DNA from 3 places in the Cytobacillus kochii genome. Region 1 is predicted to be linked to each of the others. Evidence: a T-box and tRNA genes for the amino acid it is inferred to sense, from the RefSeq annotation. Region 1 holds a T-box; the other regions hold tRNA genes.
What was found. A T-box is a leader RNA that pairs with one kind of tRNA and senses whether it is charged. The one in region 1 lies ahead of tyrS (tyrosine--tRNA ligase), so its partner is inferred to be a tRNA-Tyr.

Region 1 (10,120 bases):
CTCTAAATCTAGCAATAATGATTCTTCCTTCAGGTAATCCAGCAATCTCAATTAAAGCCTTCCTCTGTTGCTCTGGAGGTCTGAAAGCAACAAGATCATGATGAAAGTCATAGGTTTTTAGAACATCGGCAGAAATCGGTCCTTCAATGATTAATTCTCCGTTTGCCGTATTCAATTTCATCGCATTATACGTTTTCAGATGCTGCAATTCATTCACCGCCTAAAACAAGTAATCTTTCTATCTATTATACATAAACTACTGAAGCGCTTTCATATAAAAAACATCAATTTAATGACAATTTAAAATAATATGTAGATTATATAAAAATTTCAATGGAAATTGAAACCTTTTTATTTCATTTGCCCTCTATTTGATCAATGGAAAAGGAGATATTAACATAATATTTACGTCAGTCTTTTTAGATTACTCTTAACAGGCAATGTACCAGTGAAGAAAATCATAGCAGCGAAAAAAAGTAAGAGCGTTTGTTAAAGCTATCAGTATAAAGTTAAAAATCCAGAGTAGCTTCAACAGTAGAGGAAGTGAGGGAGGATGTAAAACCTTATTTGTCAGTAGGTAAGTATAAAAAAACAGCTGGCTGATCGAACTGTTGACATTCTAGCAAAAGTGGCTGCACAAATAAATAAGCATATCTTTAGAGCAGAAAGCAATTGGTAGGTGAGAGCAAATCTAAGTATATTTTAGATTTAGTATTTAGTAGTAAAAATGAAGATGAAACGATAGCAAGACAAGAAGAATTGAAGAAGGATAGCCCATTTTTTAGTTCAGATGCACGAGCAAACCGTGTTTGCTCAGTATCTTTGCCGGTCCTACTATAGTTGTAAGAGCAAATCCCTGTAGCTCAACTATCCTTGCCCATTTCCCTTTAGATGTACGCGGAAATCCCCTTTACTCATCTATCCGTGTTTGGAAAAATCGTATCAATAACACAGAAGGTATCAACTTTTAATGGTTATCCGTTCTTAACTTACAGTTTAATAAGTCTTTATAGATAATTTACTGCCTTATAATTTAAAAAATTGTGAAAAAAAAGTATTTATATTATAATAGTTTAAACAAGTTTAAAGGGGGATAAATAAACATGAAATTGGAAGCGCTGCCAGCAATACAAGGTAACCATAATTTGAAAAATTATGAGGAAGCGTATAATAGTTTTGATTGGACAGAAGCGAAAAAGCAATTTTCTTGGTACGAAACAGGAAAAATGAATTTGGCGTACGAAGCCATTGACCGCCATGCTGAAAGTGATAAGAAAAACAAGGTAGCGCTCTATTATCGTGAAGGTGAGAATAAAGAAAAGTATACCTTTAAAGAGATGAAGGACTTTTCAAACCAAGCGGCTAATGTACTAAAAGCACATGGAGACGTTGAAAAAGGTGATCGCGTATTTGTTTTTATGGGACGGTCACCAGAACTTTACTTCTCAGTTCTTGGCGCAATCAAGCTAGGTGCCATAGTCGGACCACTATTTGAAGCCTTTATGGAGGGAGCAGTAACAGACCGTTTAGAGGATAGCGAAGCAAAAGTCCTTATTACGACTCCTGAACTTTTAGATCGTGTACCCGCTGATAAATTACCAAACTTAAAGCATATTTTTGTTGTTGGTGAGAATGTGGAAGAAAATGGAAAATTATTAGATTTCCGTAAATATATGCAAAAGGCTAGTAAAGAATTAGAAATTGAATGGGTAGAACCGACAGACGGTCTAATTTTACATTATACTTCTGGTTCCACTGGTAAACCAAAAGGTGTGCTGCACGTTCACAATGCAATGATTCAACATTATCAAACGGCAAAATGGGTATTGGACTTAAAAGAAGATGATGTTTATTGGTGCACGGCTGACCCAGGTTGGGTAACAGGAACTTCTTATGGTATTTTCGGACCTTGGTTGACAGGAACATCTAACCTTATTGTCGGAGGCAGATTTAGCCCAGAAACATGGTACCAGGCGATTGAAGATTATGGTGTTACGGTTTGGTATAGTGCACCAACAGCTTTTCGTATGTTAATGGGCGCTGGGGATGAAGTAGTGAAGAAGTTCAACTTAAGCACTCTACGACATGTGTTAAGTGTAGGTGAGCCATTGAATCCTGAAGTTGTGAGATGGGGAGTGAAAGTATTCAATAAGCGTATTCATGATACGTGGTGGATGACTGAAACGGGTGCTCAACTCATTTGTAACTACCCATGCCTAGAAATTAAACCTGGCTCCATGGGTAAACCAATTCCAGGGGTGAAAGCAGCCATTGTCGATGACCAAGGGAATGAACTACCACCAAATCGCATGGGCAATCTGGCCATAAAAAAAGGGTGGCCATCTATGATGCACACGATTTGGAATAATAAAGAAAAATATGATTCTTACTTTATGCCAGGTGATTGGTATGTCTCAGGTGATTCCGCTTATATGGATGAAGATGGCTATTTTTGGTTCCAAGGAAGAGTCGATGATGTAATTATGACCTCCGGCGAACGGGTAGGACCGTTTGAGGTAGAAAGTAAGCTCATCGAACATCCAGCTGTTGCTGAAGCTGGTGTCATAGGAAAACCGGACCCGGTCCGTGGCGAGATTATTAAAGCCTTTATTGCGCTAATCGATGGCTATGAAGCAACAGATGAACTGAAAGAAGATATTCGTCAATTCGTTAAAAAGGGGTTAGCTGCACACGCTGCACCTCGTGAAATCGAATTCCGCGACAAACTACCAAAAACACGTAGTGGTAAAATCATGCGCCGTGTATTAAAGGCTTGGGAATTAGATTTACCTACGGGCGACTTATCTACAATGGAAGACTGATCTTACAACCATACACAAGTCAAATAGATAGAGTAGTAAGAAAGATTTTTGGGTATTTTGAAATGACGGGTCAATGATAGGAGATTCCTCTCTTATTGACTCGTTTTTTAGTATTGAGGAAAGTTTTTTAGGAAAACAACATTTTATGCTATCTATACATAAAAGGGTGGTTAATAGCTATAATGAATGTTTTCCTTGTTTTAATGGATGATGTTTAAAAGTAGGAATTATTAATTTGCATATACGAAAAAATTGATAAATTAATCTAGCCTCTTTTTTATAACCACAATAGAATGCAAAATAAAATGGCCACAGCCCTATAGAATATAGAGCAATGGCCCCTTACATTTATGTTATTTTCAAGGTCGGCAGTCAATTGTCAGCAATTTTGTTAGAAGTATAAACATCAAATACAATTGCTCCACAATTTTAATTAGTATTTAGAAATTAATTTAAATCATTATTATATTCATTATGCGAAGCTTCATCTTTAATTTCTGAGCGTAAACCGTCGATACTTTTTCTCCGTCTTTCATTTTTATTCACTATTTCATTTTTTTCTTGGGTACTCAACTCTTCTGAGTGAGCTTTAGTGTAGTCCTCAGCTTCATTGATATTCTGAAGAGTATTGTCAATGGTATTTTGAATTTTTCTCACATTATCTGAACGGTTGTCTGGTTTGGCATTCGTCATATTATCCCTCCTAAGATTAATTCTTTCAGTATTTTCTCCTAACACTTCGGAAATATTCTTACTAAGTTTTTTTCGCTACTTTAGGCAATTTATAAATTTCCCCAAATTCCAGTTGATAACTATATGAATTTGAATGGATCATAAATTGATTTATGGTGCCGGTTTTCTAGACTATTTTCGTTAAATATTTAATACAAAAAATTGAATAAGTAGAAATTTGTTTAGAAAAGATAAGATGTAATGTAGTTTGATTTTTAATTGATATGAAGAAGAAAAAATTCTACTTAACTGCTATTACATTCCTCTTAAAAGATTTTGAGAATCCTTTCCGTACATCAAAAGGTACTCTCTCTTTCCATTTCATAACCCCAATTTTTAATGGCTGTAGTAACGAATCCCTAATTCATCTGCCAACCCTTTAACTTTTAGACCTTTTCATATATCTTTTACCCGGTGTTATGTGAAAACTCTCCTATGAATATCTGTTAAAACTTTATCCTTTCTTTGCAATAAAAAAATCCCCTCCAAGTAGCATTCTTCCTTCATGGTAAGATGAAGGCTTTTTTGAATATCTACTTTAAGGGGATATTAAACAACTGGTAAACTTTAGTAGTACCACTTCGAGAATGATTTACTTTGTTTAGTTATTTTAGGGTAGTAACAAATGTCATTGTGTTTTTTTCTATAAATTCTTTCTTACATGCCCGATTATCCTGCTCTTTTCGTATTCTTCAGCTTTGATTTTAGACTATCGCCAATTAATTCTAATCAAACGGAATTTACACCAGGCGTTTAATTTTGTGCGAATGACATCTCTTTTAATTTGAAAAATGAAATGACCAGATTCCTGCTATTCTTCATCACTCGTATCCGGTTGATCTTCTTCCGCAGGAGGATTTTCTGTTTCACCTTGAGGCTTTTCCTCTTCCGGTTTTTCTTCTGGTTTGCTATCCGTTTCTGTTTCCTTATCTGTTTGTTCCTCTTTAGGCTCGTTTTCTTTTGCTTTTTCTTTTTCTTCTTGTTGTGGCTTCTCTTCTTCCTTCACTTTTCCAACTTGGACTTTGCTTGAAGGTGAAGATTCATTACCGGCAATATCAACTGCTGTAACATGGTATTCACCATTGCCACCTTTATAGCCTAAGGAGTTACCGGCTTTGATACTGGCTACTTTTTTACCGTCTTTATATACACGATAACCAATGACGTCATTTTCAGGATGTTGCCCCCAAGTAATGGAGTTACCTGATGCTTTAGCATTTGGTGCAGCTGGCTTTTTGCCATTTTCACTCATTTTATCGGCTGCAACGAGTACTTTAGCCCATTTATCCCTTTTCGGTAATAAGTCACTTGGATTCGCTCTAATGCCAAATAGTTTTTCAATATAATCGGCATCTATGACCATACCAGGATCAGAAAATTCCGCTGGTGTGGATTCAAGTGCCAAATACTTTTTATCCCCTATATGGACAATTCTACCTGTTCCAAGACTATCATCTGATTTAGACGGAACGTATTTTGCATTAAAGATGTCAGTATCAACAAGCCCTGCTTCAGAGCAAGCTTGAGAAGGGATTAAACCACTAATTGCACAGAATGAGCGACTGACTATACCATCAGGTCGTTTAAAGGTTTTATCTGGCTTCATGAGTTCAGGATTTGCATCATAAGCAGCGTTCATCAAATCAGCCCATAAGTAATTATTACGTGCGCTATAAGATAAACTACCACTTGCTTTTAGAGACTTAGGCGTATCGTAGCCACTCCATAGACCAGCGGTAACATTTGGGTTAGACGCGACAAACCAAGCATCTTCAAAGTTATTACCTGTCCCTGTTTTTCCTGCCCAATCGGCACTAAATTTTAAACGGTTTTTAACAGCAGTGGCTGTCCCACTATTAATAACCCCACGCATTACATCTATTGTTAAGTATGCTGTTTGTGGAGTAAAGACTTCTACTTCCTTCGTTTCATGTTCGTAGATGACATTGCCTTCTTTATCAGTAATCTTATCAATCATATAAGCATCTACGAATTTACCGTTATTAGCAAATGTTGTAAATGCATTCGTATTTTCCTCAACGGAAACACCATTTGTTAATGAACCTAATGCAGCTGATCTATTCGTTTTATCTTCTGCGGTTAATGTGGTTATACCCATCTTTTCAAGATATTGTGCCGGATTTTGGCTCAAAATATCGGTATAAAGTTTAACGGCAGGGACGTTATAAGATTGTTCAACGGCATACCTTGCTGAAACTAAACCATGGTAGGTAAAAGAATAGTTTTTTGGCCAATAGTCACTTGAACCTGGATTTAAGCGCAGTGGCACATCGGGAAGAATACTTCCTGGTTGTGCTGCACCAAGTTCGAATGCAGGACCATATACAAGTAATGGTTTCATGGTTGAGCCGTTTGGTCTTAAAGTATCGGTTGCATGGTTAAGGTCTTCATTTAAGGATACACCCTTGCCACGACCACCAACAAAGCTCAGAATTTTCCCTGTACTGTTTTCAATAAGTTGTCCCCCAACTTCCACTGGTTCCATTACTTCTTTTTCTTCACCATCGATTACATAGGTTGCACTTTTGGCAGGCCCGTAGTTAGGATAATCTTTAACAACTTTTTGCCAAGCTTCATAAATATCTTTATCAATAGTTGAGTGGACATGATAACCATTCTGTCTTAATGCTCGATCAGCTAAAATAAGATATTCGTTTTTAAGGTCACCAGTTAAATCAGCTTCTTCATATCCATCTTGTTCTGCTAAGATGGATGCTAAAAGTTCTTTGGCACGGTCTTGAATTTCATAAGTTAAATAAGGGTATTTTTCAATCGCATCATCATTTTTCGGTTTTCTAAAGTCAGCAACAATATCATACTCACTAGCTTCTTTATATTCTTTTTCAGTAATTCTTTCATCATCGTACATTCTCTTAAGTACGACTTTCATACGATCAATGCCTGGTTGCAGAGACTCCTCATCCTTCAAGCCACCACCTTGTTGGAATGGTGTATAACCAAAAGGTGACTGAGGCATACCAGCAATGAAAGCTGCTTGCGGAATAGACACATCTTTAGCATCAACACCAAATAAACCTTGGGCAGCAGCCTGAACGCCAGCGATATTTCTACCTTCTGCATTGCGGCCAAAAGTAGAGACATTTAAATAAGCTTCAAGAATCTCCTCTTTATCGAAATAGTTCTCTAACCTTAATGCGAGTAAGATTTCTTTTGCTTTACGATCAAAAGAAACTTCGTTTGTTAAGATCTGGTTTTTTATCAGTTGCTGAGTTAATGTACTTCCTCCAGATTGAGTAGAGGCGTTAGTTACTTCTTGAAACAGTGCACGTAGGATAGCTTTTGGTACCACACCTTCGTGCTCATAAAAGTACTCATCCTCTGTGGCAATAACAGCATCTCTCAAATATGGTGAAACATTTTCTAGCTTCACTTCTTCTCTTTCAAGGTCCGTTCTTACATTCCCTAAATATACATCACCAGCGAAATATAATTTTGAGGTTTCCTCATAATTATAGATATCTTTTTGCATATTTTCATAAGAACGAAGGGGTTCATCTTTAACAAGAGAAGCAAAATAGCCAATACCTGTGGCACCTGCAAATGCCCCACCTAAAATAACGGTAATGGCAAGTATTAATAATAAGTTCCATATAACTTGATATGTAATACGTGCGCCTTTTTTGGTTTTATTATGAGTTAAAAAACCGAACGCGGCTTTTGCTTTTTCTATTATCTTGCTGAAGGTTTCATTCATTCGTTCATCCCTCCTAAAATCAAATACATTATAGCATAACCTAACAGGTAATATGACAAGGTTCGTCATAAAGTACAAAATTCATATTTTTCCTATTATGATAAAAAAAAGTTGAAAAAAACGTCATATTGACATTGGTTATTCTTTTATGATAAAAATGCATTATTACGATTCAATTTAATATTAGCGTTGATGGGTCATAAGTAGTCATTCTATCCCTGTTTTCAGAAAGTCGACGGTTTGCTGTGAGTCGATACAAATAGAAGTGCGAAATACCTCCCGGAGCTTTTACTGCGAATGAATATATCTAGTAGTAGTAAACGGTATTTCCGTTATCAGTGAAGAGTGGAGAATAAGGGTGTTCTCAAACTGGGTGGTACCGCGCAAAGAAATGCGTCCCTGCAATAAGCAGGGGCGTATTTTTTTTTGGATAATAGTTTATCTTTTATGAAATAAAGGAGGAAAAGTGAATGAATTTATTAGAAGATTTACAGTGGAGAGGCATTATTTATCAACAAACAGATGAAGAGGGAATGAAGGATCTTTTAGAAAAAGAAAAGATTTCCTTATATTGTGGGATGGATCCGACTGGTGATAGTATGCATATTGGTCATTTATTACCCTTCTTAACATTGAGGAGGTTTCAAAATGCTGGGCATCGTCCGATTGTGTTAGTAGGGGGGGCAACAGGGTTAATTGGTGATCCCAAGGCGACAGAAGAAAGAACACTGCAAACGATTGAGAAAGTACAAGAAAATGTTGCTTCTTTATCACAGCAATTAGAACGTATTTTTGATTTTGAAGGAGATAATGGAGCGACATTAGTCAATAATTACGACTGGACATCGAGTATGAATATTGTCACTTTCCTCAGGGATTACGGTAAACATATTGGGGTTAACTATATGTTAGCTAAGGATACGATAGCTAAAAGATTAGAATCAGGCATTTCTTTTACGGAATTCACTTATACGATTTTACAAGGGATGGACTTTAAGCATCTTTATGAAAATCATCAATGTAAAATTCAAATTGGCGGCAGTGATCAGTGGGGAAATATTACAACTGGGCTTGAGCTTATCCGTAAAATGGTTGGAGAAGGTGCGAAAGCATACGGTATGACCATTCCGCTTGTGACAAAAGCTGACGGTACGAAGTTTGGGAAAACAGAAGGTGGAGCCATTTGGCTAGATGCCGAAAAAACATCACCTTATGAGTTTTATCAGTTCTGGATTAATACGGCAGATGCAGATGTTATTAAATACTTGAAATACTTCACCTTCCTATCACGTGAAGAAATCGAAGCTTTGGAAGTAGCTGTCCAAGACGAGCCTCATTTACGTAAAGCCCAAAAGGCATTAGCAGAAGAAATGACGAGACAAATACATGGTGAAGCAGCATTGAACCAAGCGTTGAAAATTACTGAAGCCTTATTCAGTGGACAAATTAAAGAGTTAACCGCTGCGGAAGTAAAGGAAGGATTTAAGGATGTTCCTTCTTATCAACATACTGGAGAGGGCAATATTGTTGACTTGCTCGTAGAGGCTAAAATTTCGCCTTCTAAAAGACAAGCGAGAGAAGACGTAACGAACGGTGCAATCTACATTAACGGTGATCGTATGCAACAGGTTGATTATCAGTTGAGTGAGCAAGATAAAATAGAGGGTCAATTTACAGTTATTCGTCGCGGGAAGAAGAAATATACATTAATTCAATATTAAAATGAAGTAGCCTATTTCTAATCTGAAAATTAGAGATAGGCTGCTTATCTTTAGTAAACAGTTCATCTAAATTTTTTTAATGCTATTAAGCGTATTAAGCGTGGCCGATTATAGCGTTGTACGATAATAATAGGTAAATTAAATAGTAATGCATAGGCAACCATTACCCAACCTGCCCAAATGGGGTTCCAAATGAAAAATAAACATGCAGGTGGTATGGATAGCCAGTGGGTGAGCTCTGCTCTTCTAGATTCATATAAGAAAACTTCAAGGTCTGACAGAGATACACCCTGTAAGTGTTGTTTTTCGTATCCTTTAGAAATAATATGCTTACCATCTGGAATTTTATGTTTCCACTGTCTTACCTTCACCAGCCACTGCCAAAGCTCTCCGTTTTTCTCCCATTTTTTTGATTGATAAAGAGGAGAATCATTTTTAAACCAACGGAGTGGTAGAGAAGCTAGTAAAAGAGATAAACTGATGTGAATGAAACCCCATGCAAGAATATTAACTGTCAAAAGAGCGAGTGGTGTAAGGGTGAAAATCGGAAAAATATTCATACTTTTACCTTTCTACCACGCCAGTTCACCCTTTTTTTAATCCGCGTTAAATAAAGAGAATATACAAATGTTAGTGTAAAGAAACAAAATAAAAATGGATAAAGGACAATACTCGCTATATGAAAACGACCGATTTTTTGAGACTGCAATATAAGATGATAGATGTAAAGAAGATAAAATCCTAATGAAATAAGTAATAAGCTAAGACTGCTTTGCCATAGTGACAATAAGATGAATGCAACGGAAGAAAAGGCACCGGCAATCCATAAACTTATTAGTATGGTAATAAAAGAATGAGTAGCCTTTGAAGCTGTAGCAAAGCTTTTAGTCCAACCTTCAATCAAACCTTTGATCCCCTCTGGGTACATACGAAAGCTGATAAGGTCTTTACCGCTAATACAATGGACTGGGAATCCCTCTTTACTAAAAATTCCTCCTAACACAAGATCATCCATAATCGCTTCCCCGACTTTTTGATGCCCGCCTGTCTGTAGATATTCATGTGTATTACATAAGATACACGGACCGAATGCACCTGCAGGTGGTATT
Region 2 (10,120 bases), 320 kb from region 1:
AACTACTGATAGTAGTACGGAGGAAATTTTAAAAGGAGAATATGGCCCACAAGGAAATGGAACCTTTATTTCTGACTTAATTGAACATAATATTGACTATGGAGATTTACCTAAAACGAACTTAACCTTATTTATGAGAGATTTTTATCAGGAAGGGAAGGATATCTTCTTACCACATATCAAAAAAATCAATGAACAGGAAATCGAACTAGCGGGCATATCATTATTTAAAGATCATGCTGCATATAAAATTCTCCCAAGTGATAAATTATTTTATTTTAAATTACTCGTTGATCGTTATAGTAGAGGTGACTTCTCTATCGACTTGCCGGATGGTGAAAAAGTGGCTATTAAAAGTATACATTCCAATCATAAATATAAATTAGATAAAAAAGATCCAACAAACATCACTATCAAAATTAAAGTCCAAGGTAATATAAAAGAATATTCCGGAAATAATATCGATGATAAAAAAATAAAAGAGATAACGAATTTTATCAATAAAAAAATAAAAAATGAATGTTCAGCGCTTATTAAGTCTTTTCAAGAAGATGATGCCGACCCAATCGGACTAGGTAAGGTTTATAGCACAAAAATAAGGAATTTTGATTATAAAGAATGGAAAGAGGGATATCCTGACTTAAATATTAAAGTTGATCCGAAGGTGATCATACTGGATACTGGTGCATCTATCTAACAGCATTAACCCGAGAATTTTAAATTCTCGGGTTTCTTTTTCTTAGGAAGATCTGGAAAACATATACCGTTTACTATGAAAGCCAATTGAAAAAATTAGTCCCATGGCAAGCATATTACCCATTAGTGAGCTTCCTCCATAACTAATGAACGGTAGTGGGATTCCTGTAATCGGTAAAACACCAATTGTCATTCCGATATTTTGAAAGACATGGAAAGTTATTAAACTAATTACCCCTACACAAACATATGTATAGAATGGCGTTCTTGTACTGATGCCTATTTTAGTTAAATGATAAATCAATAAGAAAAATAAACTAACAACCACACTTGCCCCAATAAAACCGAACTCTTCTCCTATGATACTAAAAATAAAGTCTGTGTGACTTTCTGGTAAGTAAACTTCCCTTGTGCCGTAGCCCTTTCCTGTTGTCTCACCAGAACCGATGGCAAGTAAGGAGCGCGTTAGTTGAAAACCTGTAGAACTTTGATAATTATAAGGATCGATCCAAGAATAAATTCGCCCCAATTGGTATTCCTTCACGCCCAAATATTTTTCCAACAACTCTGGATGCCACAATACAAAATAAAAAATACCAACAACTAAAGTTACACCTACACTTACAATAGGCGCGAGTATTTTCCAAGTGATACCTGAGATAAAAACCATTCCGAGCAAAATCGCTAAAATTACCAAGGAAGTCCCCAAATCTGGTTGTTGCATGATGAGCAACAAAGGGAAGCCAGTAACAATTAGCATTTTAAATAATAGGAAAAAATCTGTTTTCACAGTTTTTAATTGTGTCTTTTGATGATGGTCATCGATGACCCTGGCTAGAGCTAATATGAGAAAAACCTTTACTAACTCAGCGGGCTGTATTTGTCCAAGACCAGGCAACCGTATCCATGATTTAGCTCCATTAATTACAGGAGCAATACTTTCAGGTGCGACAACAAGAAATCCAAGTAGCAATAGTCCAAAACCGTAAGCATACCAAGAAATTTTCTTTAATTGCTCAGCATCTAAAGTAATGACTGCTAGTATAATCCCTATTCCCACTACATACCATACAATTTGTTTAAGTAAAAAATTCTCACCGTATTGTTCAGTCGTTTGTGCACTATATATAGAAATACAGCTCACTAAAAACAATAAAAATAAAATAAGAACTAAAGTATAATCAATTCTCGATGTTGTCGTTCGTTTAGAAGTCATTAATCAATCTCCTTATGAAACAAAGGCTCTTCATTAAAAATAATCTGTGTACAATACTTCATTATATTTTTTTTAAATGAAAATCACAACAGCTACGTATATTTCTTTTTTGTAACAAAGAAAAATGCATATTATAATTGTACATATTTACTTTGAATATCCTTTACCATCCACATGATGTTATTAGGTACTTGTGGCAAGAAATATCCGATAAAAAGAGGGCTTGTTACATATCGAGGGACGATTTTTGCATATATTTCATTCTCGAAATGATAAAAAAATAGATTATAGCTGTTACATGTAAAAGGAAAATCCCTCAGAATATATTTGGTTGCCATTTGAATATATTTAGCAAACGCTGCAATATCCTTTTTCTGTCCTAATTTAACATTAAATTCATAAAAACCAATACGAGGTTTATTCGATAAAGAAAATTCAGTATCACCATGTTGATCAATCAATTCTCCTACAAAATCGTCAGCCTGCACCTTATTTTGATACACGACATCATATAAACCAACAATTTGCATATGAGGATGAGCAATGCTTCCACCTGAATGCGGCCCATGATTCTTGAAAAAAATCACAGATTTGTATTTATCACTTTTCTCCATACTTAACCACTTGTCTAAACCAAATGTAATCAATCTGACTAAATGGTTGTCATCATACTGTGAAAGTTCCGTGTCACACTCAGCTGTCTCGATTAAGACCGTTTGATGAGCATTTTCTAATACGGGATATTTATTCTCCAACCAAATGATTGGACCATCCTCCGCAATAATGTTCGTCAATTGTTCTCTCTGACAGAACGGACACACTTGTTCTTTATTCCTTATACTATTAGGTTTCTGTTTACCAATGCTTGTATTAAAAAATAAATGAGTATTTGTCATTAGTTATTCTCTCCTGATTTCAATTACTTACTTCTATTATAAAGGGCTTCTTCTTTATAGTGTGAAAGTTTGATTATGATTAGTATAAAATTCATCAATATTAAAGGCAACTTCACTTGCGTAACAAAAGTACATTATTAAATAAGATAAAAAAGATATTTGCATATGCAAATATCTTTCTTTTACTGTTAATTTACTATGACCTCAAATTCACTATGTTCATGTAATCCTTCATCATTTTCAACATGAACGACAATCTTGTATGTTCCATTATCAGTAAATGCATGTGTTGCTGTATACATCCCACTAGTTTCCTCTACTGCATCTACCCAAGCCACCTGATGTTCATCAATCGTTTGAACGATTTCTAACCTCACATTAGCCTCTTCAAGTCCTTGTTCTTCTTTCGTAATATGAATATCAAATGGAGTTTCCTCATTCGTCTTAATATCAGCAGTAGGACTTATATGTATCGCTACATTTCCATCATGCTCATGTGTGCTATGGCCTTGATTTTCTTCTTCGCTATCTATTTCAGCACTGCCTACCGCCACTTTAACTTTAGGCATAGTGTGCATACTTCTTGCGGTGACATGTGACTGAATATGATAGATAGCATCTTTTTCAAATGTATAGGATGCAACATACTTTCCATCATTCTCGTGTTCTGCTTCTATTAATTCACTATTATCCTTTTTCCCATCTTCCCACAATTCAAATTTTACTTCATCTGCATCTTCCACAGACTCGTCTCCCTGAGTAACAGTAACTTCTAAGCGTACTTCTTCGTTCCTTTTAATCTGACTTGGTATCGAGATACTGGCATCGATTGCAGCAGGAACTGATCCTTCGCCACCACTAGAGTTTGCATCATTCCCCGCATTTCCACAAGCAGCAAGAAAAATAATCATGATTACAGAAAACGTTGATATCCACTTCTTCATAAAAAGCCCCTCTTTCTTAAACATCTAATCTTTCTCATCTATTTTACTAATAATATGTGTTAGAAAAGTGAAATAATTTGTTAATGAGAGAAATATGTAAAATAAAGAAAATATAGGTATATAAAAAGATTTATTAGGAGAAACTTCTATTACAAGTGTAAATCCCCCTTTTTGGCTTCCATTTATGGAAGCTTTTTTTTACTTTTCTACAAAGCTTTCAACTAGATGCCTAGAAGCTTAATTTAAAATTAATCATACAAAAAAAGCTCATAAACCTTATAGAAGATTTAAGAGCTTTGACGCGCCTTAGAGGATTCGAACCTCTGACCCACAGCTTAGAAGGCTGTTGCTCTATCCAGCTGAGCTAAAGGCGCAAACTAAAATATGTATGGCTCCGCAGGTAGGATTCGAACCTACGACCGTTCGGTTAACAGCCGAATGCTCTACCACTGAGCTACTGCGGAATAATATAAATGGTGGGCCTAAATGGACTCGAACCATCGACCTCACGCTTATCAGGCGTGCGCTCTAACCAGCTGAGCTATAGGCCCCTATTTAAGCGGGTGAAGGGAATCGAACCCTCATCATCAGCTTGGAAGGCTGAGGTTTTACCACTAAACTACACCCGCATTTAAGAACTTCAACATACCGGTGGTCGGGGTCGAACCGACACTCCCGAAGGAACACGATTTTGAGTCGTGCGCGTCTGCCAATTCCGCCACACCGGCATAAAGGCAACACCCGGATTTGAACCGGGGATAAAGGTTTTGCAGACCTCTGCCTTACCACTTGGCTATGCTGCCATAAAACTGGGCTAGCAGGGTTCGAACCTGCGAATGACGGAATCAAAATCCGTTGCCTTACCACTTGGCTATAGCCCAATAAGTAAATTGAAAAATGGGGCGACTGATGGGAATCGAACCCACGAATGTCGGAACCACAATCCGATGCGTTAACCACTTCGCCACAATCGCCATTATTGGCAGGGGTAGTAGGAATTGAACCCACATCAAAGGTTTTGGAGACCTTCGTTTTACCATTAAACTATACCCCTAGATGGTGGAGGGGGGCAGATTCGAACTGCCGAACCCGAAGGAGCGGATTTACAGTCCGCCGCGTTTAGCCACTTCGCTACCCCTCCAAAAAAGAATAAATGGTGGCTCAGGACGGAATCGAACCGCCGACACAAGGATTTTCAGTCCTTTGCTCTACCGACTGAGCTACTGAGCCAAAATAATAAATATGTAAATGGCGGTCCGGACGGGACTCGAACCCGCGACCTCCTGCGTGACAGGCAGGCATTCTAACCAACTGAACTACCGGACCAGATTGCGGGGGCAGGATTTGAACCTGCGACCTTCGGGTTATGAGCCCGACGAGCTACCGGACTGCTCCACCCCGCGATAATAAATATTAATGGCGGAGGAAGAGGGATTCGAACCCCCGCGGGCTTTAACACCCCTGTCGGTTTTCAAGACCGATCCCTTCAGCCAGACTTGGGTATTCCTCCATTAATAAAAAAGCAATAGCGGCGGAGGGGATCGAACCCCCGACCTCACGGGTATGAACCGTACGCTCTAGCCAGCTGAGCTACACCGCCATAAAATATATTTTATAAAAATTAAATTGGTGGAGCCTAGCGGGATCGAACCGCTGACCTCCTGCGTGCAAAGCAGGCGCTCTCCCAGCTGAGCTAAGGCCCCTAAAAAGTATTCGTGGTCGGGAAGACAGGATTCGAACCTGCGACCCCTTGGTCCCAAACCAAGTGCTCTACCAAGCTGAGCTACTTCCCGAAATAAAACGCGCCCGAGAGGAGTCGAACCCCTAACCTTTTGATCCGTAGTCAAACGCTCTATCCAATTGAGCTACGGGCGCATCTGGAGCGGAAGACGGGATTCGAACCCGCGACCCTCACCTTGGCAAGGTGATGTTCTACCACTGAACTACTTCCGCAACTATTCATTATAAAACTAATGCGGGTGAAGGGAGTCGAACCCCCACGCCTTGCGGCGCCAGATCCTAAGTCTGGTGCGTCTGCCAATTCCGCCACACCCGCAAATTTAAATGGTGAGCCATGAAGGACTCGAACCTTCGACCCTCTGATTAAAAGTCAGATGCTCTACCAACTGAGCTAATGGCTCGTACAAAGCACGAGTGGTGCCGGCCAGAGGACTTGAACCCCCAACCTACTGATTACAAGTCAGTTGCTCTACCAATTGAGCTAGGCCGGCAAATATACAAAAAAAATGGTGGAGGATGACGGGATCGAACCGCCGACCCTCTGCTTGTAAGGCAGATGCTCTCCCAGCTGAGCTAATCCTCCAAAATGGTGACCCCTACGGGATTCGAACCCGTGTTACCGCCGTGAAAGGGCGGTGTCTTAACCGCTTGACCAAGGGGCCAAAAAATAACCCCAAAAAATGGGGTAGTTTGCCCGGCAGCGTCCTACTCTCACAAGGGGACAGCCCCTAACTACCATCGGCGCTGAGAAGCTTAACTTCCGTGTTCGGTATGGGAACGGGTGTGACCTTCTCGCTATCGCCACCGGACTATGAAATTGTAAGGGAATCGTTCCCTCAAAACTAGGTAATGTTGAAGAAGATATTTATTGAGTAATCGCCTGAATGCGTGCTGTAGGATACTACTTACGTAGTGCTGTCCAGCTGCGGCGCCTAGTAGCCGCCCGCATTTCGAATTGTCCAGCTACAGCGCCTAGGTGCTCGAGGTCATAAGTCAAATTTGTCATGAGGTTAAAGAACAACCTCCTGTCAAATCCGTCTTATGCTTGTCGCACCTGTGCAAGGCGCTTTCGCTTTTCGTTTTGGTTAAGTCCTCGATCGATTAGTATTAGTCAGCTGCATGTGTCGCCACACTTCCACCTCTAACCTATCAACCTGATCATCTTTCAGGGATCTTACTAGCTTACGCTATGGGAAATCTCATCTCGAGGGGGGCTTCATGCTTAGATGCTTTCAGCACTTATCCCTTCCGCACATAGCTACCCAGCGATGCCTTTGGCAAGACAACTGGTACACCAGCGGTGCGTCCATCCCGGTCCTCTCGTACTAAGGACAGCTCCTCTCAAATTTCCTGCGCCCACGACGGATAGGGACCGAACTGTCTCACGACGTTCTGAACCCAGCTCGCGTACCGCTTTAATGGGCGAACAGCCCAACCCTTGGGACCGACTACAGCCCCAGGATGCGATGAGCCGACATCGAGGTGCCAAACCTCCCCGTCGATGTGGACTCTTGGGGGAGATAAGCCTGTTATCCCCGGGGTAGCTTTTATCCGTTGAGCGATGGCCCTTCCATGCGGAACCACCGGATCACTAAGCCCGACTTTCGTCCCTGCTCGACTTGTAGGTCTCGCAGTCAAGCTCCCTTGTGCCTTTACACTCTACGAATGATTTCCAACCATTCTGAGGGAACCTTTGGGCGCCTCCGTTACTCTTTAGGAGGCGACCGCCCCAGTCAAACTGCCCACCTGACACTGTCTCCCATCCCGATAAGGGATGTGGGTTAGAATTTCAATACAGCCAGGGTAGTATCCCACCGACGCCTCCACCGAAGCTAGCGCTCCGGCTTCTAAGGCTCCTACCTATCCTGTACAAGCTGTACCAAAATTCAATATCAGGCTACAGTAAAGCTCCACGGGGTCTTTCCGTCCTGTCGCGGGTAACCTGCATCTTCACAGGTACTATAATTTCACCGAGTCTCTCGTTGAGACAGTGCCCAGATCGTTACGCCTTTCGTGCGGGTCGGAACTTACCCGACAAGGAATTTCGCTACCTTAGGACCGTTATAGTTACGGCCGCCGTTTACTGGGGCTTCGATTCAAAGCTTCGCGTGAGCTAACCTCTCCTCTTAACCTTCCAGCACCGGGCAGGCGTCAGCCCCTATACTTCGCCTTGCGGCTTCGCAGAGACCTGTGTTTTTGCTAAACAGTCGCCTGGGCCTATTCACTGCGGCTCATCAAGGCTTTAACACCCTAATGAGCACCCCTTCTCCCGAAGTTACGGGGTCATTTTGCCGAGTTCCTTAACGAGAGTTCTCTCGCTCACCTTAGGATTCTCTCCTCGCCTACCTGTGTCGGTTTGCGGTACGGGCACCTTATTCCTCGCTAGAGGCTTTTCTTGGCAGTGTGGAATCAAGAACTTCGGTACTAAATTTCCCTCGCTATCACAGCTCAAGGTATATGACCATGGGATTTGCCTCATGGTCCCTCTAACTGCTTAGACGCACATCCAATCGTGCGCTTACCCTATCCTCCTGCGTCCCCCCATCACTCAAACAGAATACGGTGGTACAGGAATATCAACCTGTTGTCCATCGCCTACGCTTTTCAGCCTCGGCTTAGGTCCCGACTAACCCTGAGCGGACGAGCCTTCCTCAGGAAACCTTAGGCATTCGGTGGATGGGATTCTCACCCATCTTTCGCTACTCATACCGGCATTCTCACTTCTAAGCGCTCCACCAGTCCTTACGGTCTAGCTTCAACGCCCTTAGAACGCTCTCCTACCACTGAACATCAACGATGTTCAATCCACAGCTTCGGTGATACGTTTAGCCCCGGTACATTTTCGGCGCGGAGTCACTCGACCAGTGAGCTATTACGCACTCTTTAAATGGTGGCTGCTTCTAAGCCAACATCCTGGTTGTCTAAGCAACTCCACATCCTTTTCCACTTAACGTATACTTTGGGACCTTAGCTGGTGGTCTGGGCTGTTTCCCTCTTGACTACGGATCTTATCACTCGCAGTCTGACTCCCATGGATAAATCTTTGGCATTCGGAGTTTGTCTGAATTCGGTAACCCGATGAGGGCCCCTAGTCCAAACAGTGCTCTACCTCCAAGATTCTTACGCATGAGGCTAGCCCTAAAGCTATTTCGGAGAGAACCAGCTATCTCCAAGTTCGATTGGAATTTCTCCGCTACCCACACCTCATCCCCGCACTTTTCAACGTACGTGGGTTCGGGCCTCCATCCAGTGTTACCTGGACTTCACCCTGGACATGGGTAGATCACCTGGTTTCGGGTCTACGACCACATACTCATTCGCCCTATTCAGACTCGCTTTCGCTACGGCTCCGTCTGTCCAACTTAACCTCGCATGTAATCGTAACTCGCCGGTTCATTCTACAAAAGGCACGCTATCACCCATTAACGGGCTCTAACTACTTGTAGGCACACGGTTTCAGGATCTCTTTCACTCCCCTTCCGGGGTGCTTTTCACCTTTCCCTCACGGTACTGGTTCACTATCGGTCACTAGGGAGTATTTAGCCTTGGGAGATGGTCCTCCCTGCTTCCGACGGGATTTCTCGTGTCCCGCCGTACTCAGGATCCACTCTGGAGGGAACGAAGTTTCAACTACAGGGCTTTTACCTCCTATGGCGGGCCTTTCCAGACCTCTTCGTCTATCTCGTTCCTTTGTAACTCCGTATAGAATGTCCTACAACCCCAAGAGGCAAGCCTCTTGGTTTGGGCTAATCCCGTTTCGCTCGCCGCTACTCAGGGAATCGCGTTTGCTTTCTCTTCCTCCGGGTACTTAGATGTTTCAGTTCCCCGGGTCTGCCTTCCATACCCTATGTATTCAGGTATGGATCCTATCCCATAACGGATAGGGGGTTTCCCCATTCGGAAATCTCCGGATCAAAGCTTACTTACAGCTCCCCGAAGCATATCGGTGTTAGTCCCGTCCTTCATCGGCTCCTAGTGCCAAGGCATTCACCGTGCGCCCTTATTAACTTAACCATATGTTTGGGTTGCTTTCGCTTCCCTCACGGTTGTGTTTTTTAAAAAAAGTTTAATATCTCTACTCTATTATATAGAGAGAAAATAACTAAGGTGGCGATTACTCGGTAATCTTCTTCATTACATTATCTAGTTTTCAAAGAACGATTGAATCGAGAGATTATACTCTCAAAACTGAACGAACAGTCCAACATCAAGTTAATTCCGTATATTCCTTAGAAAGGAGGTGATCCAGCCGCACCTTCCGATACGGCTACCTTGTTACGACTTCACCCCAATCATCTGTCCCACCTTAGGCGGCTGGCTCCAAAAGGTTACCCCACCGACTTCGGGTGTTACAAACTCTCGTGGTGTGACGGGCGGTGTGTACAAGGCCCGGGAACGTATTCACCGCGGCATGCTGATCCGCGATTACTAGCGATTCCGGCTTCATGTAGGCGAGTTGCAGCCTACAATCCGAACTGAGAATGGTTTTATGGGATTGGCTAAACCTCGCGGTCTTGCAGCCCTTTGTACCATCCATTGTAGCACGTGTGTAGCCCAGGTCATAAGGGGCATGATGATTTGACGTCATCCCCACCTTCCTCCGGTTTGTCACCGGCAGTCACCTTAGA
Region 3 (10,120 bases), 2.1 Mb from region 1:
TTCCTTATTCGTTTTAACTCCAAGACCTACAGAAAGCTCTTCATTTAAAGCCATAGTATTAAGCGTATTTGATTTAAAGTAAATGAACGGAATTAATATTGCAAGCCAAGGAAGTAGAGCAAAGACAAATAACCAATCATCTCCCCATATTCTCCCTGCAGCCCAGTTGGCGAAGAAATCATACTCTTCTCTAGCCATTTTAGAAGCAAGAGTTAACAATGCACCATTTATAGCAGCAGCTAATCCTACACCAACTAAAAGCATTCTACCAGGTTGAATACCCTCCCCTCTCTTGTAAGAGAGAAGGTAGATAAATATAGCGGTAATTAATCCTCCAATTAAAGCGAATAGTGGCAACAAATATAAATGATTGCCTGTACTATTTCCAAATAACAAAACAAAGAAAACGACAAACAAACCGGCACCTGAATTAATCCCTAGTATTCCCGGATCTGCTAACGGGTTCCTCGTAATGCTCTGTAAGATTGCACCTGACAAAGCTAAACCCATACCTGCGAGCACCGCAATCAGTATCCTCGGCAATCTAAAGGTAAATAGAATCAGGTTTTCCTTTGCCGTTCCATCCCCAAGTAATGTTGGCAAAAGACGATCCGGACTTAAAGAGGCAAATCCCGTAGCTACACTAATTGTAAAGATAAGCAATAGTAACACAAACGTCGAGATAATGATAATAATTGAACGTTTAAAGTGGCGGGCACTAATCATATTAATGATCTCCCCTTTCTTGCAAGGTACAAGAAGAAAGGTAGGCCAAGTATTGCTACAATTGCCCCCATTGGTGTTTCAAAGGGAGGATTAACCATTCTTGCTGCCGTATCGGCTAAAACTAAAAACACACTACCTATTACAGCTGAACACGGAATAATCCATCTATAATCCGTACCGACTAAAAATCTCACGATATGGGGAATTAATAAACCAACAAAAGCAATCGCCCCAACAAGAGAAACCGCGGCACCTGCTAATATAAGCACAACCGTCATAAGCACAGCCTTAACAATAAAAGTTCTTTGCCCTAAGCCTTTAGCCACATCTTCTCCAAAGCTTAATACAGTCAAACTTCTTGAGAGCATAATGGCAATTATAATACCGAAAAGTACTGTAGGTGTAACAATTTGCAACTGCGCCCACGTTGTTCCTGAAACGCCACCAGCAGTCCAAAAGGCAATACTTTGTGATAGTTTGTTTATAAGTGCTATCCCTTCTCCAATCGATGAAAGAAATGCAGTAACTGCTGCACCAGCTAACGTTATTTTTAGTGGAGTCATCCCACCTCTTTTCATTGCGCTAAATCCAAATACTAAGCAAGCAGCAATCCCTGCTCCAATAAATGAGAATAACATGATAATCATATAATTTGTATTGCCTACATATGAGAAGGCAATCGCTAGTCCTAAACTTGCACCTGCATTTAAACCTAGTAAACCTGGATCTGCTAAAGGGTTTTTTGTCATTCCTTGCATAATGGCACCGCTAACAGCGAAAGCCGCGCCGACAACAGCAGCTCCTAGCTCACGAGGTAATCGTATACTTCTTATAATTTGGTGGTCTTCGTTCCCTTGTTGATAAGCAAATACAGCTTGCCAAACATCTGCAAATGAAATACTCGCTGCTCCAACTGAAATAGCCAAAACTAAGCTACCTACTAAAAGTAGGCAGCTTAGTGCTAGAATAATAGAAGCAATTGCAGGACGTGCATATATTTTCTTTTCCTTTGCTTCATTAAAAGTATTATTTTTCATTATATTACTTAGCCCCAAGTAAATTTTCAACGATAAATGCTAATTCTTCTTCCAATGAAATGGGATCATTAAAATAGAAAGAAGAAGAATCAAATGTAAACACGCGGTCATTTTCCACTGCTGGGATGCCTTTCCAAACATCAGTTTCAGTAAATGAATTATCGGCTCCTTGTCCATCTCCTAGGAAAATATAATCTCCAGCATATTTTGGTATGACTTCTGAAGATATAGCTAAGTAGCCTGGTCCAAATACTTCTTCTTCTACCGCTTTAGGTGCTTTTAAACCAAGTGCTTGATAGATGATTTCTGTTCCTCGTCCCCAGTTCTCTCCATACACATACATGTCTTTACCAAATGTCTCAAATACCATAACAGTCGCATCATCACCAATTACCTCTTTTACTTTCTCACCTTCAGCAGCTGTCTTTTCTTTCCACTCTTCCACCCATGCTTGTGCTTCCTGCTCTTTTCCTAACACCTTACCTATTTCAAGGTGTTGATCTAAATAGCCATATTTTTCATAAGTTAATGTGACGGTTGGCGCGATTTCTTTGTATTTATCTAAATTTTCGTCAGTTGAATATGCAATAATTAAATCTGGTTCTAATTCTAATAATTTCTCTACATTATCTGCTGTAATAACTTCAGAATTTTTCAGTTTATCACCGTAAAATTTGTTCGCTTTAGACCACTCATCTATTGCTACTGGCGTAATCCCTAATGATAGAACATTACCAGTATAAGCCATTGATGCTACTCTTTTAGGATTAGCTGGTAACTCCATTTCTCCATTTTCTGATTCATATGTAAATGTTTCTTTTTCCGTTTCCTTACTGCGTTCACCTGACGATTCATTCCCATCATTTCCGCAAGCAGTTAAAACTAATAATAGAATAAAAAATAAAAATACCAATTGCTTTTTCAAGTTTTCCATCCACCTTTATAATAATAATCATTCTCAATTATAGTCAAAAAAAGAAGCAAATCATTAAACGACTTGCTCTTGAACTACCATCCTACTATCAATTAAGTCATACGTTAAGCAGATTGGTTTTTGTGTACGTGGGTCAATACCAATTTCTGCATCAATATTAAATACTTCTCTTAAAATCTGCTTATTCATAACTTCCTTCGCAGCACCATTTTTAATAATTTTGCCTGCTCTCATAGCAATCAAATAATCAGCGAACCTTGCTGCATGGTTTAAATCATGAATAACCATAACAATTGTTCTATTTTCTAACTGATTAAGCTCTTTTAACAGTTCTAATACTTCCAATTGATGACACATATCTAAATATGTAGTCGGCTCATCCAATAAAATTATATCAGTTTCTTGAGCCAAAGCCATCGCAATCCATACTCTTTGCCGCTGTCCACCAGACAATGCATCTACTTCTCTATCTTTAAATTCTGCAATTCCTGTTACTTGGAGTGCCCAATCTATCACCTGGCGATCTTTTGCTGTTAATCTCCCCATACCCTTTTGATATGGAAATCTTCCATAAGATACTAGCTCTGAAACTGTTAAGCCTTCAGGAGCATCAGGAGATTGAGGAAGAATGGCCATTTTTTGTGCAATCGCTTTTGTCGATTCCTTACTGATTTGCTTACCATCAAGATATACAGACCCAGCTTTGGCTTGGATAATTCTTGCAATCGTCTTTAAGACAGTCGATTTACCGCAACCATTCGGCCCAATAATAGCCGTAATCTCACCGTCTGGTATCATCATGTTTAAGTTCTTCACAATCTCTCTATCACCGTATGCAATTCTTAAGTCTTCAGTAAATAATCTAGACAAGGTCATTCACTCCATCCGAACATTTTAGATCATCATCACGTCATTGATAATGATTATCAACTTCAAAGAAAATTTTATCTAATAAAAGCTATCCTGTCAACCATCAATCCGAAAAGTTTTCATTTCCAGCATATTTCTTGTTAACCAACCTGTATTCTACATATATTTTTTTAAGGAGAATGCATTTCACGTTACTGGAGCCTTTCATCCATTTCTTCACTTTAAGTCATTATACACTTCTTTAAGTTTAGTAAAAAACACCATAACTAGTCATTTCTACTAAAAAAAGACTGTAGGCAATCTACTAATAAATAGAGATTGTCTACAGTCCTTAACTTCCATATAAGCGGGTGAAGGGAATCGAACCCTCATCATCAGCTTGGAAGGCTGAGGTTTTACCACTAAACTACACCCGCAAATACCGGTGGTCGGGGTCGAACCGACACTCCGTGATGGAACACGATTTTGAGTCGTGCGCGTCTGCCAATTCCGCCACACCGGCAAATATTCTTTTATTTAATTATGGTGCCGAGGACCGGAATCGAACCGGTACGGTAGTCACCTACCGCAGGATTTTAAGTCCTGTGCGTCTGCCAGTTCCGCCACCCCGGCATGAGGTGTATAAAAACTAATGAATATGTATTGGAGGCGGCAACCGGATTTGAACCGGTGGTGAAGGTTTTGCAGACCTCTGCCTTACCACTTGGCTATGCCGCCATCAATATAAATGAATATTTGGAGCGGAAGACGGGATTCGAACCCGCGACCCTCACCTTGGCAAGGTGATGTTCTACCACTGAACTACTTCCGCAAATCTGGCTGGGCTAGCAGGGTTCGAACCTGCGAATGACGGAATCAAAATCCGTTGCCTTACCACTTGGCTATAGCCCATTTGTATATTCTATGCATGAAAGCAAAAAAAGTGAATTTAAAATAATGGGGCGGCTGATGGGAATCGAACCCACGAATGTCGGAACCACAATCCGATGCGTTAACCACTTCGCCACAACCGCCATAATTGGCAGGGGTAGTAGGAATCGAACCCACATCAAAGGTTTTGGAGACCTTCGTTTTACCATTAAACTATACCCCTAGATGGTGGAGGGGGGCAGATTCGAACTGCCGAACCCGAAGGAGCGGATTTACAGTCCGCCGCGTTTAGCCACTTCGCTACCCCTCCATGAAAAACGATGCCGGCCAGAGGACTTGAACCCCCAACCTACTGATTACAAGTCAGTTGCTCTACCAATTGAGCTAGGCCGGCAAATGGTGGCTCAGGACGGAATCGAACCGCCGACACAAGGATTTTCAGTCCTTTGCTCTACCGACTGAGCTACTGAGCCAAAACTTATACGTTTTACAATATGTTTTTAATACATTTGTGTGAATTTATGTAGTGGCGGTCCGGACGGGACTCGAACCCGCGACCTCCTGCGTGACAGGCAGGCATTCTAACCAACTGAACTACCGGACCAAATTGCGGGGGCAGGATTTGAACCTGCGACCTTCGGGTTATGAGCCCGACGAGCTACCGGACTGCTCCACCCCGCGATAATATGAATGGTGGAGGATGACGGGATCGAACCGCCGACCCTCTGCTTGTAAGGCAGATGCTCTCCCAGCTGAGCTAATCCTCCAAAATGGTGACCCCTACGGGATTCGAACCCGTGTTACCGCCGTGAAAGGGCGGTGTCTTAACCGCTTGACCAAGGGGCCAGTTTATATGTTTAATGGCGGAGAGCAAGGGATTTGAACCCTTGAGACGGCTATAAACCGCCTACACGATTTCCAATCGTGCTCCTTCGGCCAGCTCGGACAGCTCTCCATTGGCTCCGCAGGTAGGATTCGAACCTACGACCGTTCGGTTAACAGCCGAATGCTCTACCACTGAGCTACTGCGGAATAATATAATAGTATGTATGCCCGGCAACGTCCTACTCTCACAAGGGGACAGCCCCTAACTACCATCGGCGCTGAGAAGCTTAACTTCCGTGTTCGGTATGGGAACGGGTGTGACCTTCTCGCTATCGCCACCGGACTTTTTAAAGACATTTATTATTATAACGTCTTTTATGAAAATTTCAAGAGAAATTTTAAATCATTCTCTGAAAACTAGGTAATGTTGAAGAAGATTGTTTTGAGTAATCGCCTGAATGCGTGCTGTAGGCTACTACTTACGTAGTGCTGTCTAGCTGCGGCGGCTAGGAGCCGCCCGCATTTCGTATTGTCCAGCTACAGCGCCTAGGTGCTCGAGGTCATAAGTCAAATTTTTCATGAGGTTAAAGAACAACCTCCTGTCAAATCTGTCTCTTATGCTTGTCGCACCTGTGCAAGGCGCTTTCGCTTTTCGTTTTTGGTTAAGTCCTCGATCGATTAGTATTAGTCAGCTACATGTGTCGCCACACTTCCACCTCTAACCTATCAACCTGATCATCTTTCAGGGATCTTACTAGCTTGCGCTATGGGAAATCTCATCTCGAGGGGGGCTTCATGCTTAGATGCTTTCAGCACTTATCCCTTCCGCACATAGCTACCCAGCGATGCCTTTGGCAAGACAACTGGTACACCAGCGGTGCGTCCATCCCGGTCCTCTCGTACTAAGGACAGCTCCTCTCAAATTTCCTGCGCCCACGACGGATAGGGACCGAACTGTCTCACGACGTTCTGAACCCAGCTCGCGTACCGCTTTAATGGGCGAACAGCCCAACCCTTGGGACCGACTACAGCCCCAGGATGCGATGAGCCGACATCGAGGTGCCAAACCTCCCCGTCGATGTGGACTCTTGGGGGAGATAAGCCTGTTATCCCCGGGGTAGCTTTTATCCGTTGAGCGATGGCCCTTCCATGCGGAACCACCGGATCACTAAGCCCGACTTTCGTCCCTGCTCGACTTGTAGGTCTCGCAGTCAAGCTCCCTTGTGCCTTTACACTCTACGAATGATTTCCAACCATTCTGAGGGAACCTTTGGGCGCCTCCGTTACTCTTTAGGAGGCGACCGCCCCAGTCAAACTGCCCACCTGACACTGTCTCCCATCCCGATAAGGGATGTGGGTTAGAATTTCAATACAGCCAGGGTAGTATCCCACCGACGCCTCCACCGAAGCTAGCGCTCCGGCTTCTAAGGCTCCTACCTATCCTGTACAAGCTGTACCAAAATTCAATATCAGGCTACAGTAAAGCTCCACGGGGTCTTTCCGTCCTGTCGCGGGTAACCTGCATCTTCACAGGTACTATAATTTCACCGAGTCTCTCGTTGAGACAGTGCCCAGATCGTTACGCCTTTCGTGCGGGTCGGAACTTACCCGACAAGGAATTTCGCTACCTTAGGACCGTTATAGTTACGGCCGCCGTTTACTGGGGCTTCGATTCAAAGCTTCGCGTGAGCTAACCTCTCCTCTTAACCTTCCAGCACCGGGCAGGCGTCAGCCCCTATACTTCGCCTTGCGGCTTCGCAGAGACCTGTGTTTTTGCTAAACAGTCGCCTGGGCCTATTCACTGCGGCTCATCAAGGCTTTAACACCCTAATGAGCACCCCTTCTCCCGAAGTTACGGGGTCATTTTGCCGAGTTCCTTAACGAGAGTTCTCTCGCTCACCTTAGGATTCTCTCCTCGCCTACCTGTGTCGGTTTGCGGTACGGGCACCTTATTCCTCGCTAGAGGCTTTTCTTGGCAGTGTGGAATCAAGAACTTCGGTACTAAATTTCCCTCGCTATCACAGCTCAAGGTATATGACCATGGGATTTGCCTCATGGTCCCTCTAACTGCTTAGACGCACATCCAATCGTGCGCTTACCCTATCCTCCTGCGTCCCCCCATCACTCAAACAGAATACGGTGGTACAGGAATATCAACCTGTTGTCCATCGCCTACGCTTTTCAGCCTCGGCTTAGGTCCCGACTAACCCTGAGCGGACGAGCCTTCCTCAGGAAACCTTAGGCATTCGGTGGATGGGATTCTCACCCATCTTTCGCTACTCATACCGGCATTCTCACTTCTAAGCGCTCCACCAGTCCTTACGGTCTAGCTTCAACGCCCTTAGAACGCTCTCCTACCACTGAACATCAACGATGTTCAATCCACAGCTTCGGTGATACGTTTAGCCCCGGTACATTTTCGGCGCGGAGTCACTCGACCAGTGAGCTATTACGCACTCTTTAAATGGTGGCTGCTTCTAAGCCAACATCCTGGTTGTCTAAGCAACTCCACATCCTTTTCCACTTAACGTATACTTTGGGACCTTAGCTGGTGGTCTGGGCTGTTTCCCTCTTGACTACGGATCTTATCACTCGCAGTCTGACTCCCATGGATAAATCTTTGGCATTCGGAGTTTGTCTGAATTCGGTAACCCGATGAGGGCCCCTAGTCCAAACAGTGCTCTACCTCCAAGATTCTTACGCATGAGGCTAGCCCTAAAGCTATTTCGGAGAGAACCAGCTATCTCCAAGTTCGATTGGAATTTCTCCGCTACCCACACCTCATCCCCGCACTTTTCAACGTACGTGGGTTCGGGCCTCCATCCAGTGTTACCTGGACTTCACCCTGGACATGGGTAGATCACCTGGTTTCGGGTCTACGACCACATACTCATTCGCCCTATTCAGACTCGCTTTCGCTACGGCTCCGTCTGTCCAACTTAACCTCGCATGTAATCGTAACTCGCCGGTTCATTCTACAAAAGGCACGCTATCACCCATTAACGGGCTCTAACTACTTGTAGGCACACGGTTTCAGGATCTCTTTCACTCCCCTTCCGGGGTGCTTTTCACCTTTCCCTCACGGTACTGGTTCACTATCGGTCACTAGGGAGTATTTAGCCTTGGGAGATGGTCCTCCCTGCTTCCGACGGGATTTCTCGTGTCCCGCCGTACTCAGGATCCACTCTGGAGGGAACGAAGTTTCAACTACAGGGCTTTTACCTCCTATGGCGGGCCTTTCCAGACCTCTTCGTCTATCTCGTTCCTTTGTAACTCCGTATAGAATGTCCTACAACCCCAAGAGGCAAGCCTCTTGGTTTGGGCTAATCCCGTTTCGCTCGCCGCTACTCAGGGAATCGCGTTTGCTTTCTCTTCCTCCGGGTACTTAGATGTTTCAGTTCCCCGGGTCTGCCTTCCATACCCTATGTATTCAGGTATAGATCCTATCCCATAACGGATAGGGGGTTTCCCCATTCGGAAATCTCCGGATCAAAGCTTACTTACAGCTCCCCGAAGCATATCGGTGTTAGTCCCGTCCTTCATCGGCTCCTAGTGCCAAGGCATTCACCGTGCGCCCTTATTAACTTAACCATATGTTTGGGTTGCTTTCGCTTCCCTCACGGTTGTGTTTTTAAAAAAGTTTAGTATCTCTACTCTATTACTATTATATAGAGAGAAAATAACTAAGGTGGCGATTACTCGGTAATCTTCTTCATTACATTATCTAGTTTTCAAAGAACGATTGAATCGAGAGATTATACTCTCAAAACTGAACGAACAGTCCAACATCAAGTTAATTCCGTATATTCCTTAGAAAGGAGGTGATCCAGCCGCACCTTCCGATACGGCTACCTTGTTACGACTTCACCCCAATCATCTGTCCCACCTTAGGCGGCTGGCTCCAAAAGGTTACCCCACCGACTTCGGGTGTTACAAACTCTCGTGGTGTGACGGGCGGTGTGTACAAGGCCCGGGAACGTATTCACCGCGGCATGCTGATCCGCGATTACTAGCGATTCCGGCTTCATGTAGGCGAGTTGCAGCCTACAATCCGAACTGAGAATGGTTTTATGGGATTGGCTAAACCTCGCGGTCTTGCAGCCCTTTGTACCATCCATTGTAGCACGTGTGTAGCCCAGGTCATAAGGGGCATGATGATTTGACGTCATCCCCACCTTCCTCCGGTTTGTCACCGGCAGTCACCTTAGAGTGCCCAACTGAATGCTGGCAACTAAGATCAAGGGTTGCGCTCGTTGCGGGACTTAACCCAACATCTCACGACACGAGCTGACGACAACCATGCACCACCTGTCACTCTGTCCCCCGAAGGGGAAAGTCCTATCTCTAGGATTGTCAGAGGATGTCAAGACCTGGTAAGGTTCTTCGCGTTGCTTCGAATTAAACCACATGCTCCACCGCTTGTGCGGGCCCCCGTCAATTCCTTTGAGTTTCAACCTTGCGGTCGTACTCCCCAGGCGGAGTGCTTAATGCGTTTGCTGCAGCACTAAAGGGCGGAAACCCTCTAACACTTAGCACTCATCGTTTACGGCGTGGACTACCAGGGTATCTAATCCTGTTTGCTCCCCACGCTTTCGCGCCTCAGCGTCAGTTACAGACCAGAAAGTCGCCTTCGCCACTGGTGTTCCTCCAAATCTCTACGCATTTCACCGCTACACTTGGAATTCCACTTTCCTCTTCTGCACTCAAGTTCCCCAGTTTCCAATGACCCTCCACGGTTGAGCCGTGGGCTTTCACATCAGACTTAAGGAACCGCCTGCGCGCGCTTTACGCCCAATAATTCCGGACAACGCTTGCCACCTACGTATTACCGCGGCTGCTGGCACGTAGTTAGCCGTGG

Region 2: it encodes a tRNA-Tyr, which carries the amino acid that the T-box ahead of tyrS (tyrosine--tRNA ligase) is inferred to sense. The anticodon was not compared.
Region 3: it encodes a tRNA-Tyr, which carries the amino acid that the T-box ahead of tyrS (tyrosine--tRNA ligase) is inferred to sense. The anticodon was not compared.

What each region holds. Positions count from the first base shown of each region.
Region 1 is NZ_CP085254.1:3,482,156-3,492,275, reverse strand. It holds gene LG276_RS17750 (GNAT family N-acetyltransferase) at 1-208, opposite strand, end outside; gene acsA (acetate--CoA ligase) at 1,104-2,822, shown strand; gene tlp (small acid-soluble spore protein Tlp) at 3,270-3,515, opposite strand; gene LG276_RS17735 (transglycosylase domain-containing protein) at 4,366-7,290, opposite strand; T-box leader at 7,471-7,694, shown strand; gene tyrS (tyrosine--tRNA ligase) at 7,761-9,011, shown strand; gene LG276_RS17725 (glycosyl-4,4'-diaponeurosporenoate acyltransferase) at 9,074-9,571, opposite strand; gene LG276_RS17720 (glycosyltransferase family A protein) at 9,568-10,120, opposite strand, start outside.
Region 2 is NZ_CP085254.1:3,802,202-3,812,321, forward strand. It holds gene LG276_RS19405 (Ger(x)C family spore germination protein) at 1-697, shown strand, start outside; gene rodA (rod shape-determining protein RodA) at 740-1,912, opposite strand; gene LG276_RS19415 (DUF4931 domain-containing protein) at 2,044-2,808, opposite strand; gene LG276_RS19420 (FixH family protein) at 2,997-3,752, opposite strand; tRNA gene LG276_RS19425 (tRNA-Arg) at 4,053-4,126, opposite strand; tRNA gene LG276_RS19430 (tRNA-Asn) at 4,142-4,216, opposite strand; tRNA gene LG276_RS19435 (tRNA-Ile) at 4,227-4,303, opposite strand; tRNA gene LG276_RS19440 (tRNA-Gly) at 4,311-4,381, opposite strand; tRNA gene LG276_RS19445 (tRNA-Leu) at 4,399-4,480, opposite strand; tRNA gene LG276_RS19450 (tRNA-Cys) at 4,485-4,555, opposite strand; tRNA gene LG276_RS19455 (tRNA-Gln) at 4,562-4,633, opposite strand; tRNA gene LG276_RS19460 (tRNA-His) at 4,651-4,726, opposite strand; tRNA gene LG276_RS19465 (tRNA-Trp) at 4,733-4,806, opposite strand; tRNA gene LG276_RS19470 (tRNA-Tyr) at 4,810-4,893, opposite strand; tRNA gene LG276_RS19475 (tRNA-Phe) at 4,907-4,982, opposite strand; tRNA gene LG276_RS19480 (tRNA-Asp) at 5,002-5,078, opposite strand; tRNA gene LG276_RS19485 (tRNA-Met) at 5,082-5,155, opposite strand; tRNA gene LG276_RS19490 (tRNA-Ser) at 5,170-5,262, opposite strand; tRNA gene LG276_RS19495 (tRNA-Met) at 5,279-5,352, opposite strand; tRNA gene LG276_RS19500 (tRNA-Ala) at 5,380-5,455, opposite strand; tRNA gene LG276_RS19505 (tRNA-Pro) at 5,469-5,545, opposite strand; tRNA gene LG276_RS19510 (tRNA-Arg) at 5,554-5,627, opposite strand; tRNA gene LG276_RS19515 (tRNA-Gly) at 5,631-5,705, opposite strand; tRNA gene LG276_RS19520 (tRNA-Leu) at 5,727-5,808, opposite strand; tRNA gene LG276_RS19525 (tRNA-Lys) at 5,818-5,893, opposite strand; tRNA gene LG276_RS19530 (tRNA-Thr) at 5,908-5,983, opposite strand; tRNA gene LG276_RS19535 (tRNA-Val) at 6,000-6,075, opposite strand; tRNA gene LG276_RS19540 (tRNA-Glu) at 6,080-6,154, opposite strand; rRNA gene rrf (5S ribosomal RNA) at 6,185-6,301, opposite strand; rRNA gene LG276_RS19550 (23S ribosomal RNA) at 6,574-9,506, opposite strand; rRNA gene LG276_RS19555 (16S ribosomal RNA) at 9,726-10,120, opposite strand, start outside.
Region 3 is NZ_CP085254.1:1,422,642-1,432,761, reverse strand. It holds gene LG276_RS07690 (iron ABC transporter permease) at 1-726, opposite strand, end outside; gene LG276_RS07685 (iron ABC transporter permease) at 723-1,763, opposite strand; gene LG276_RS07680 (iron-hydroxamate ABC transporter substrate-binding protein) at 1,768-2,688, opposite strand; gene LG276_RS07675 (ABC transporter ATP-binding protein) at 2,752-3,567, opposite strand; tRNA gene LG276_RS07670 (tRNA-Gly) at 3,913-3,983, opposite strand; tRNA gene LG276_RS07665 (tRNA-Leu) at 3,987-4,069, opposite strand; tRNA gene LG276_RS07660 (tRNA-Leu) at 4,091-4,179, opposite strand; tRNA gene LG276_RS07655 (tRNA-Cys) at 4,211-4,284, opposite strand; tRNA gene LG276_RS07650 (tRNA-Gly) at 4,304-4,378, opposite strand; tRNA gene LG276_RS07645 (tRNA-Gln) at 4,384-4,458, opposite strand; tRNA gene LG276_RS07640 (tRNA-His) at 4,505-4,580, opposite strand; tRNA gene LG276_RS07635 (tRNA-Trp) at 4,587-4,660, opposite strand; tRNA gene LG276_RS07630 (tRNA-Tyr) at 4,664-4,747, opposite strand; tRNA gene LG276_RS07625 (tRNA-Thr) at 4,759-4,831, opposite strand; tRNA gene LG276_RS07620 (tRNA-Phe) at 4,835-4,910, opposite strand; tRNA gene LG276_RS07615 (tRNA-Asp) at 4,965-5,041, opposite strand; tRNA gene LG276_RS07610 (tRNA-Met) at 5,045-5,118, opposite strand; tRNA gene LG276_RS07605 (tRNA-Val) at 5,129-5,204, opposite strand; tRNA gene LG276_RS07600 (tRNA-Glu) at 5,209-5,283, opposite strand; tRNA gene LG276_RS07595 (tRNA-Ser) at 5,299-5,392, opposite strand; tRNA gene LG276_RS07590 (tRNA-Asn) at 5,395-5,469, opposite strand; rRNA gene rrf (5S ribosomal RNA) at 5,489-5,605, opposite strand; rRNA gene LG276_RS07580 (23S ribosomal RNA) at 5,921-8,853, opposite strand; rRNA gene LG276_RS07575 (16S ribosomal RNA) at 9,077-10,120, opposite strand, start outside.